3 regions of the Burkholderia sp. IDO3 genome follow, and region 3 is predicted to be linked to each of the others. Evidence: predicted binding sites of a transcription regulator. Region 3 holds the regulator's gene; each other region holds the start of a gene.
The links. The regulator LexA, encoded in region 3, represses DNA repair genes until DNA is damaged. The targets are predictions, from matches to a motif close to ACTGTATNNNNATACAGT.
Positions count from the first base shown of each region.

Region 1 (3,272 bases), 660 kb from region 3:
CATCACGGGCTGGCTGCGCGCGAACGGTACGGTGTGGGGCCGCCCGGCCGACGTGCTGCCGCTGCCGGACGGCTCGCTGCTCGTCAGCGACGATTACGCGGGCGCCATCTACCGCATCACCTATGCGTCACCTTGACGCAGGCGAGGGGTGACCGGGTCCGACCGGGCATCGTAGAATGCGTGCCGGGCCGTGCGCCCGCGCCGGCCTGTCGGCCGCCCATGCAACGATCATCCGCCGCCACCCATGTCCAGCAGCACCGCACCGTCCCGCCGCTTCCGCTCCAAGACGCTCACCGCCGCCCTCGCCTTCCTGTTCGGATCGCTCGGCGCGCACCGCTTCTACCTGTATGGCTTTCGCGACGTGTACGGCTGGGCGCACCTGCTCGCGACGATCGTCGGCATTCCCGGCTTCCTGCTGCTCGCTGCCACGCAGCGCAGCGCCGGCCTCGGCTGGTGGCTCGCGGTGCCCGGCGCGATCTCGCTGCTGGCCGCGTTCCTCGCCGCGCTCGTCTACGGGCTGCGCCCCGACGAAAAATGGGATGCGCAATTCAATGCCGACACCGGCAAGCACAGCCGATCCGGCTGGACGGTGATCTTCATCGTGATCTTCTCGCTGCTGATCGGCGCGTTCCTGCTGATGACCGCGCTCGCGCTGTCGTTCCAGACGTATTTCGAGTCGCAAGTCGAAGCAGCCAAGCAGATTTCGCAATAAGCGCCGACGCGCGGGTCAGAACAGGCTCAACTGCGCATCGTCACGCACCTTCGCACCGGTTGTGCCCGCAACGAGGCGCTGCACGGGCGCCACGCCAGCCGGTGCGCCGCGAAACTGCGACAGATCCAGAATGCCGTTCGTGCGTTCGTTCAGCCCGAGCCGCTTGACGGCCTGACGGAAGCGCTGCCGCAACAGGTCGGCCCAGATCCCTTCCCCCTTCATCCGCTTCGAGAAATCCGAGTCGTAGTCCTTCCCGCCGCGCATGTCGCGCACGCGGTTCATGACGCGCTCCGCACGATCGGGGAAATGCGCGGACAGCCAGTTCTTGAACAGCGGCGCAACCTCCCACGGCAGCCGCAGGATGATGTAGCTCGCATGCGTCGCACCGGCATCCGCGCAGGCTTCGAGCACGCGCTCCAGGTCGGGCTCGGTGACGAACGGGATCATCGGCGCAATGCTCACGCCCACCGGCACGCCCGCATCGCGCAGCGCGCGGATCGTCCGCAAGCGACGCGCCGGGGTCGCCGCTCGCGGCTCCAGCGTGCGCGCGAGATCGGCGTCGAGCGTGGTGATCGTGACCGCAGCCATCACCTGTCCGCGCGCGGCCATCGGCGCGAGCAGATCGAGATCGCGCTCGATCAGCGACGACTTCGTGATCGCGGCGAACGGCAGCCCGTGATCGTGCATCACCTGGATCACGCTGCGCGTGATGCGCAGGTCGCGCTCGACCGGCTGGTAGGCATCGGTGTTCACGCCGAGCGCGATGGGTTCGGGCACGTAGCGCTTGCGCGATATCTCGCGTTCGAGCAGTTCGGCTGCATTGACCTTCGCATAGATGCGGCTCTCGAAATCGAGCCCCGGCGATAAACCGAGATAGCTGTGCGTCGGCCGCGCGAAGCAGTAGATGCAACCGTGCTCGCAGCCGCGATACGGATTGAGCGACACGCTGAACGGAATGTCCGGCGACTGGTTGTGCGTCAGAATGCTCTTGGCGCGCTCCTCGAACACCTGCGTGCGCAGCGGCGCGGCCAGATCGGCATCGTCCGATTCGTGGATCCAGCCGTCGTCCACCGTTTCGCGCAGCGCCGTTTCGTAACGGCCCTGCAGGTTGTCGACCGCACCACGCCCCTTGCGGGGCGCGGGCGGTGCTATCGGAAATTCGTTGTCGGACAGACCGTCCATGCGCTCACCCATTCGCCTGCACCCAATACTGTATATTTATACAGTATTGGGTGCAGCGTGCCAAGGGTGCGATATGGGGACCGACAGGCAGCCCGATGCCGGGCCGCCGCAGCGGTCATTCGCCGACTGAAATCGTCAGCGTCTCCTTGATTTCCTCCATTACGACATAGCTCTTCGACTGCACCGCGCCGGGCAATTGCAGCAGGATGTCGCCGAGCAGCTTGCGATAGTCGGCCATCTCGCCGATCCGCGCCTTGATCAGGTAGTCGAAATCGCCCGACACGAGATGGCACTCGAGCACCTCGTCGATCTTCATCACTTCGCGGCGAAACTGCTCGAACATGTTGCCGCCCTTGTGGCCGAGCGTGATCTCGACGAATACCAGCAGCGCCGCGCCGAGCTGGCCCGGATCGACGCGTGCGTGATAGCCGGTGATGACGCCGTCCCGCTCCATGCGCCGCACGCGTTCGATGCACGGCGTCACGGTCAGTCCGACCTGTTCCGCGAGGTCCTTCATCGCCATCCGGCCGTCGTTCTGAAGCAGTTTCAGGATGCGCCGGTCGAGCTTGTCGAGGGAGCGTACTGGCTGGCGTTGCGTTCTCATTTGTTTCTGCTGAAAACCTGAAAAATACGATAACAAAACCTACACATTCGACAATACCATAGCTCAAAAAACTAGATCAGCTAGAGGTTACACGGAGCCGCGGGTGCGCCCGGCCTCGACCTGATCCCATCCATCTGGAGCAGCTATGCGAGTCGTCATTCTGGGCAGCGGTGTGGTCGGCGTGGCAAGCGCGTATTACCTCGCGCGCGCCGGTCATGAAGTCACGGTGATCGACCGGGAGGCCGGCCCGGCGCTCGAGACGAGCTTCGCGAACGCGGGCCAGATCTCGCCGGGCTATGCCGCGCCATGGGCCGCTCCCGGCGTGCCGTTGAAGGCTGTCAAATGGATGTTCGAGAAGCATGCACCGCTCGCGATCCGCCTCGACGGCACGCGCTTCCAGCTGCAGTGGATGTGGCAGATGCTGCGCAACTGCACGGCCGAGCGCTATGCGGTCAACAAGGGCCGCATGGTCCGCCTCGCCGAATACAGCCGCGATTGCCTGCAGGCGCTGCGCGCCGACACCGGCATCCAGTACGAAGGGCGCACGGGCGGCACGCTGCAGCTGTTCCGCACGCAGCAGCAACTCGACGGCGCCGCGAAGGACATCGCGGTGCTGCAGGAAGCGAACGTGCCGTTCGAACTGCTGTCGCCGGCCGAACTGAAGAACGCCGAACCGGCGCTCGCCGCCGTGTCGCACAAGCTGACGGGCGGCCTGCGCCTGCCGGGCGACGAAACGGGTGACTGCCAGCTGTTCACGACGCGCCTCGCGGCGCT
Region 1 covers NZ_CP028963.1:1,110,690-1,113,961, reverse strand. The annotation lists gene DCN14_RS19705 (PQQ-dependent sugar dehydrogenase) at 1-136, shown strand, start outside; gene DCN14_RS19700 (TM2 domain-containing protein) at 245-712, shown strand; gene DCN14_RS19695 (PA0069 family radical SAM protein) at 728-1,906, opposite strand; gene DCN14_RS19690 (Lrp/AsnC ligand binding domain-containing protein) at 2,010-2,498, opposite strand; gene DCN14_RS19685 (D-amino acid dehydrogenase) at 2,644-3,272, shown strand, end outside.
Region 1: the regulator LexA is predicted to act here: its motif matches at 1,922-1,939, upstream of DCN14_RS19695 (PA0069 family radical SAM protein).

Region 2 (3,272 bases), on a different replicon from region 3:
AGGGCCGCGCGGACGAGATCAACACCTGCATCGGCTGCAACCAGGCGTGTCTCGACCACGCGTTCAAGAACAAGATTGCATCGTGCCTGCTGAATCCGCGTGCCTGTCACGAGACGGAACTGATCTACACGCGTGCGCAGCGGCCGAAGCGTATCGCGGTGGTCGGCGCGGGGCCGGCGGGGCTCGCGTGCTCGACCGTGCTCGCGCAGCGCGGGCATCAGGTCGACCTGTTCGATGCGGCGCCGGAGATCGGCGGCCAGTTCAACATGGCAAAGCGGATTCCGGGCAAGGAAGAATTCGATGAAGCGCTGCGCTACTTCGGCCGGCAAGTCGAGCTGACCGGCGTGAACCTGCATCTGAACCGGCGTGTCGACGCGAGCGACCTGATCGCGGGCGGCTACGACGAGATCGTGCTCGCGACCGGCGTCGCGCCGCGCGATCCGAAGATTCCGGGGCAGGACGGGCCGAATGTGCTCAGCTATATCGACGTGCTGGCCGGCCGGCAGCCGGTCGGCCGGCGCGTCGCGGTGGTGGGCGCGGGCGGGATCGGCTTCGATGTCGCCGAATATCTGGTGCAGGACGGCGAGTCGCCCACGCTCGATCTGGACGAATGGAAGGCCGAGTGGGGCGTGACCGATCCGGCCGTGACGCGGGGCGGCGTGACGCGCGCGCAGGTCGCGGCGCCCGCTCGCGAAGTGACGCTGCTGCAGCGTAAAGCCGCGCCGCTCGGCAAGGGGCTCGGCAAGACGACCGGCTGGATTCACCGCGCGACGCTGAAGATGAAGCAGGTGAAGATGATCGGCGGCGTGAACTACGAACGGATCGACGCGCGTGGGCTGCACGTGTCGTATGGCGAGCAGCGTACCGATCACGCGTGCATCGAAGCCGATACGATCGTGCTTTGCACGGGGCAGGAGCCGCAGCGCGCGCTGCTCGCGCCGCTGCAGGCGGCCGGACGCCCGGTGCACCTGATCGGCGGTGCGGAACTGGCTGCCGAACTCGATGCGAAACGCGCGATCGACCAAGGGTCGCGGCTCGCGGCGCGCTTGTAACGGGCGTGGCTTCGGGCATCGGCACGAAGCCACGTTGCGCGGCGATAGCTTGCGTGCGCCACGCTTCGCGACTGTCATGCCGATGTCTCGGCATTGCGGTGCGGCCGGCAGAACGGAAGGGGGCTCCCGCGTCGCCGCGCAACGTGGCGACGCGATCCCGCAGCCGGCCGGTGCGCGTCAGGCCGCTTCGGCCCGTTCTTCCTCTTCCGCTTCGAGCATCGCCTTGACGATCAGGTAGACGGCCGGCAGATCGTCGTCGTCGCGACGCCAGTCGACCGATTCCTCGACGTCCGCGGCCACCAGCCGGCTGTCGCGCAGCCGGATGAACGCGTCGACGACCGTCGGGTCGTTGCGGTTCAGGAAACCGGCGTTCGAGAACGCGAGTTCCTCGACGTTCAGCAGCGCCTGCCAGCTCATCGTACGGACGGCGGCCGGATGGGTGCGGCGTCGCAGGCCGAGCGCGCGCTGCGCGGGGCCGCCGACGACACGCTGCAGATCGACGACCGCCCGCTGCGCGGCGCGTTCGAAGTGGGCCGGGTTGAAGCCGGGTTGCTCGGGATCGAATGCGGATGACTGGAACATGGTCGCCTCACAAAGGTCCGTCCGTCATGGATGACGGAATTCGGGTCAAATGGTGCAAAAGCACTGTAAATATATACAGTGTTCGTGGCGGTTTCAAGTCCCGAGTGAACGTGTTTGTGCGGCGACCGGTTTCGGACGGTTGGCGACGCGCAGTTGCGTCCGTCCGGCGGGTGATTCATACCGACGCGGCGATCGTCTCCCGCAGCCATCGATGGGCCGGATCGCGATGCACGCGCTCGTGCCACAGCATCGACATTTCGTAGCCGGGGACTTCGACCGGCGTATCGACCACGCGCAACGCGGGCGTGTTGCGCACCAGCCGCTCGGGCAGCATCGCGACGAGGTCGGTGGTGGCGACGGCCGATAGCACGAACAGGAAATGCGGAACCGACAGCACGACATGTCGTGAGGCGCCCGCTTTCGCGAGCGCTTCGTCCGTCACGCCGAAGAAGCCGCCGCCGTCGGGCGACACGATCACGTGTTCCAGCCCGCCGAACTGCGCGAGTGTGGGGCGCCGCTTCAGCTTCGGATGACCCGCGCGGCCGACGAGCACGTATCGCTCCGTGAACAGCGGCAGGCGCCGCATTCCTTCCGGCGATCCTTCGGTCGTATGGAACGCGAGGTCGATCCCGTTTCGTTCCGCGTCCTGCTCGATGCGCGGCGGCACGAGTTCGACCACGGCGAGCCGCGTCTCCGGTGCAGCCGAACGCAACGTATTCAGCGCGGGCAGGACGATCGTCGATTCGCCATAGTCGGTCGCGGCTACACGCCACGTGTTCGTCGCGGTCGCCGGATCGAACGGCGTAGCCGTCAGCACCGCGCGTTCGATCGCGTCGAGCGCATCCCGCAGCGGCTCGCGCAGCGTTTCCGCCCGCGCGGTCGGCCGCATGCCCCGCGGCCCCGGCAGCAGCAACGGGTCGCCGAACAGGTCGCGCAGCTTTTGCAACTGCACGCTCACCGACGGCTGCGACATGTTCAGCTTTTCGGCGGCGCGCGTGACGTTGTGCTCCGCGAGCAGCACGTCCAGCGTGACCAGCAGGTTCAGGTCCAGCCGTCTGAGATTGTTCATCGCTATACCTGGAATATCCGGAATTCATTTCCAATATACCTTCGGCAGCGGCATCCTGCAGTCATTCAATCAACGGAGCTGTGAACATGAACGTGCTGATCGTCTATGCCCATCCCGAACCGCGCTCGCTGAACGGTGCGCTGCGGGACTTTGCGGTCGAACATCTGGAAGCGGCGGGCCATGCCGTGCAGGTCACCGATCTGTATGCGATGAACTGGAAGGCCGCATTCGATGCGAACGACGTGACCGACCGCGCGCCCGATGCGCGCTTCGATCCGGCGCTCGATTCGAAGCATGCGTTCGAGACGGGCACGCAGCGCGACGACATCGCGCGCGAACAGGACAAGCTGAAGTGGGCCGACGCGGTGATCCTGCAGTTTCCGCTGTGGTGGTTCTCGATGCCGGCGATCATGAAGGGCTGGGTCGAGCGTGTGTATGCGTACGGTTTTGCGTACGGCGTCGGCGAGCATTCCGACCGGCACTGGGGCGATCGTTACGGCGAAGGTTCGTTCGCAGGCAAGCGCGCGATGGTGATCGTCACGACGGGCGGGTGGGAATCGCACTACAGC
Region 2 covers NZ_CP028962.1:878,121-881,392, forward strand. The annotation lists gene DCN14_RS04080 (NADPH-dependent 2,4-dienoyl-CoA reductase) at 1-1,052, shown strand, start outside; gene DCN14_RS04085 (DUF2471 family protein) at 1,230-1,634, opposite strand; gene DCN14_RS04090 (LysR family transcriptional regulator) at 1,810-2,703, opposite strand; gene DCN14_RS04095 (NAD(P)H-dependent oxidoreductase) at 2,790-3,272, shown strand, end outside.
Region 2: the regulator LexA is predicted to act here: its motif matches at 1,697-1,714, upstream of DCN14_RS04085 (DUF2471 family protein).

Region 3 (3,272 bases):
GGATGGGGTCGGGCAACACGCAACTGCTCGATCGCGTGAACTGCAGCATTCTGGTGGCGTGTTCGTCGGCCGAAGAGCAAAAGGCCGAGATTGCGCGCGAGCGCGAAGCGGCGACCACGAATGGCAAGTGACGCAATGACGGCGTGACCGGCTGACTCGCCCTGCGATTCACGTCGGTCACGCGCTGTGCCGTATCGGCGGCATGCACATCGATTGCGATCGATTACGCGTGCAGGTCGATCGCGGACAGCTTCCACGAGAACAGACCGAAGCGGTGAAAGATCGCCGCATAGCGCGTGCCATCGCCGCTGCGTTGATAGGTCACGACAAATTCATCGATATTCCGGTAGCCGGCGCGCGTTTGCTGCGGATGGCCTGTATCGCTCGCGCTGGCCGGTGCGGGCGACGGTGCTGGTGCTGGTGCAGCGGGGGGAGCGGCGTTGCTGCCGGACGCGGGCGCGCTCGCCGGCGCGGCGGGTTCATTACCTGCAGTCGTGCCCGGAGGCGGACCAGACCATTCAGGCGGGCGTTCGCCCGGATTGCCGCGCGGGGGTATGCCGCTCATCAACGCCGCCACGCCTTCAGGTGTCGCATACGCATCGACCAGCGGGCCGATCAATGCCGACCCGATCAATGCGCCGATCACCGCGAACGGATTGTTCTTCTTGACCGAGTCGATCCGGCGCATCAACTCTTCCGTGACCTGCTGCTTCAGGCTGATGCGCAGCGACGGGAAATCGACATACTCACTGACCGCCTGCGCATCGCGCGCATCGATCGCCGATTTCAGGCGACCGAGCGCGACGTACGGCGATGCGTACGCGTAGCCGATCGCCGCAATGACGACAACGGCCAGCGCGACGATCAGCAGGGGTTTGAGCCGCGACGTGCGGCCCGACGATTCAATCACGATGCCTCCGGTGCGGACAGGTTCCGCAATCAGAGACCGCCTTGCTGGGCCGATCGTTCCTCTGCGATGCAGCGATCGATCATCCGGCACACGGCGTCGATCGTGCCGACCATGATCAGCCGCGACCGGCCGTGATACACGCGCACGGGTGCGCGGCGCGCCGGCTCGGCGTGATTCAGGCCGGCGTTCAGCGATACCCGCGCGAACGCGGGCAGCGCTGACGGCAGCAGCGACGCCTGCCGTTCAACTGCGACTTCTTGGCTCGCCACGGGCGCTGCAGCGGACAGCGGCGCACAAGGCGTGCGGCCGCGCAGGTGACGCAGGCGACCGAATTGACGGAAAGGCAGCAGACGGGCAAGGCGTTCCATGATGTTCTCCTCAGCGAGACCGATTGTCAGAGTTCGCCCGAGCGGATCAGCCCGACGGCGATGCCTTCCAGCGCAAACTCCGCGCTGCCGGCCTTGACGAAGATGTTTTCGTAATCCGGGTTCTCCGCGATCAGCTCGAGGCCGCCGGGCCGGCGCATCAAACGCTTGACCGTGACGTCGTCGCCCAGACGCGCAACGATGATCTGGCCGTCCTTCGCCTCGGTGCGCTTCTGCACCGCGAGCAAATCGCCGTCGAGAATGCCGGCGTCGCGCATCGACAGGCCGCGCACCTTCAGCAGGTAGTCCGGCTTGCTGGTGAACAGCGCGGGATCGCACGCGTAATGCTGCGAGATATGTTCCTGCGCGAGGATCGGGCTACCGGCCGCGACGCGGCCGACGAGCGGCAGCGACAGTTGCATCAGGCCGGCATGCGGCAGCGTGAACTGGTGCGGGGAATCGTCGAGGCCGAGCAGGCGGATGCCGCGCGAGGCGCCGGCGGCCAGCTCGATCACGCCCTTGCGCGCCAGCGCACGCAGGTGTTCCTCGGCCGCATTCGGCGAGCTGAAACCCAGCTCGGCCGCGATCTCGGCGCGCGTGGGCGGGAATCCGGAGCGCTCGATCGCGCGGCGGATCAAGTCGAACACTTGCTGCTGACGGGCAGTGAGTTTGGTCATGGCTGAACTGTATGGATAGACAGTGAGCTGTATTTTTATACAGTACTTCGCGAATTTCAAGTGTTACTTGAGGTTCGACGCGATCACGCCGATTCCGGCGCGATGTCGCGACGCCCGGACGCCGGTTCGTCTGCCGCAACCGTCCGTCCAGTATGCGTTAGCACTTTTGAGTATTAAAAAATGAAGAACGATTATTTTTAATCATGTAACCCGTTCGCTAGACTGGCTCGACATCGCAATACCGACAACACTGGAGAACCAAGGATGGCGAAGCGCAATACGGGGCTGGTGGGCGGAGTGGGCCGCCTGATCGCAACACTCGCGCTGGGCGCGGCGGCGGCGCTGGGCGTCGCGACGCATGCCCAGGCCGATACGACGTTCCTGAACGTGTCGTACGACCCGACGCGCGAGCTGTATCAGGACTTCAACCAGGCGTTCGGCAAGGAGTGGAAGGCGAAGACGGGCGAGACGGTCAACTTCAAGCAGTCGCACGGCGGCTCGGGCGCGCAGGCGCGCTCGGTGCTCGACGGCCTGCAGGCCGACGTCGTCACGTTGGCGCTCGCGTACGACATCGACGCGCTCGCGAACAAGGGACTCATCAACAAGGACTGGCAAAAGCGCCTGCCGGACAACGCGTCGCCGTACACGTCGACGATCGTGTTCCTGGTGCGCAAGGGCAATCCGAAGGGGATCAAGGACTGGGACGACCTGACCAAGCCGGGCATCTCGATCGTCACGCCGAACCCGAAGACGTCGGGCGGCGCACGCTGGAACTACCTCGCCGCGTGGGCATATGCCGTGCACAAGCCGGGCGGCAACGAGCAGACGGCGAAGGAATTCGTGACGAAGCTGTACAAGAACGCCGGCGTGCTCGATTCGGGCGCGCGGGGCGCGACGACGAGCTTCGTGCAGCGCGGGATCGGCGACGTGCTGATCGCGTGGGAGAACGAGGCGTTCCTGTCGATCAAGGAATTCGGCACCGACAAGTTCGAGATCGTCGTGCCGTCGGTGAGCATCCTGGCCGAGCCGCCCGTCGCGGTGGTGGACAAGGTGGTCGACAAGAAGGGCACGCGCAAGCTGGCCGAGGCCTACCTGAACTTCCTGTACAGCCCGCAGGGCCAGGAGATCGCGGCACGCAACTACTACCGTCCGCGCTCGAAGAGCGTGCCGGCGGAGCTGACCAAGCAGTTCCCGAAGCTGAAGCTGTACACGGTCGACGACACGTTCGGCGGCTGGACGAATGCGCAGAAGACGCATTTCGCGGATGGCGGCGTGTTCGATTCGATCTACAAGCCGCAGTAACGCCACGTAACGAACCAT
Region 3 covers NZ_CP028963.1:1,774,126-1,777,397, forward strand. The annotation lists gene DCN14_RS22905 (universal stress protein) at 1-131, shown strand, start outside; gene DCN14_RS22910 (DUF2939 domain-containing protein) at 224-910, opposite strand; gene DCN14_RS22915 (hypothetical protein) at 940-1,278, opposite strand; gene lexA (transcriptional repressor LexA) at 1,305-1,952, opposite strand; gene DCN14_RS22930 (sulfate ABC transporter substrate-binding protein) at 2,217-3,254, shown strand.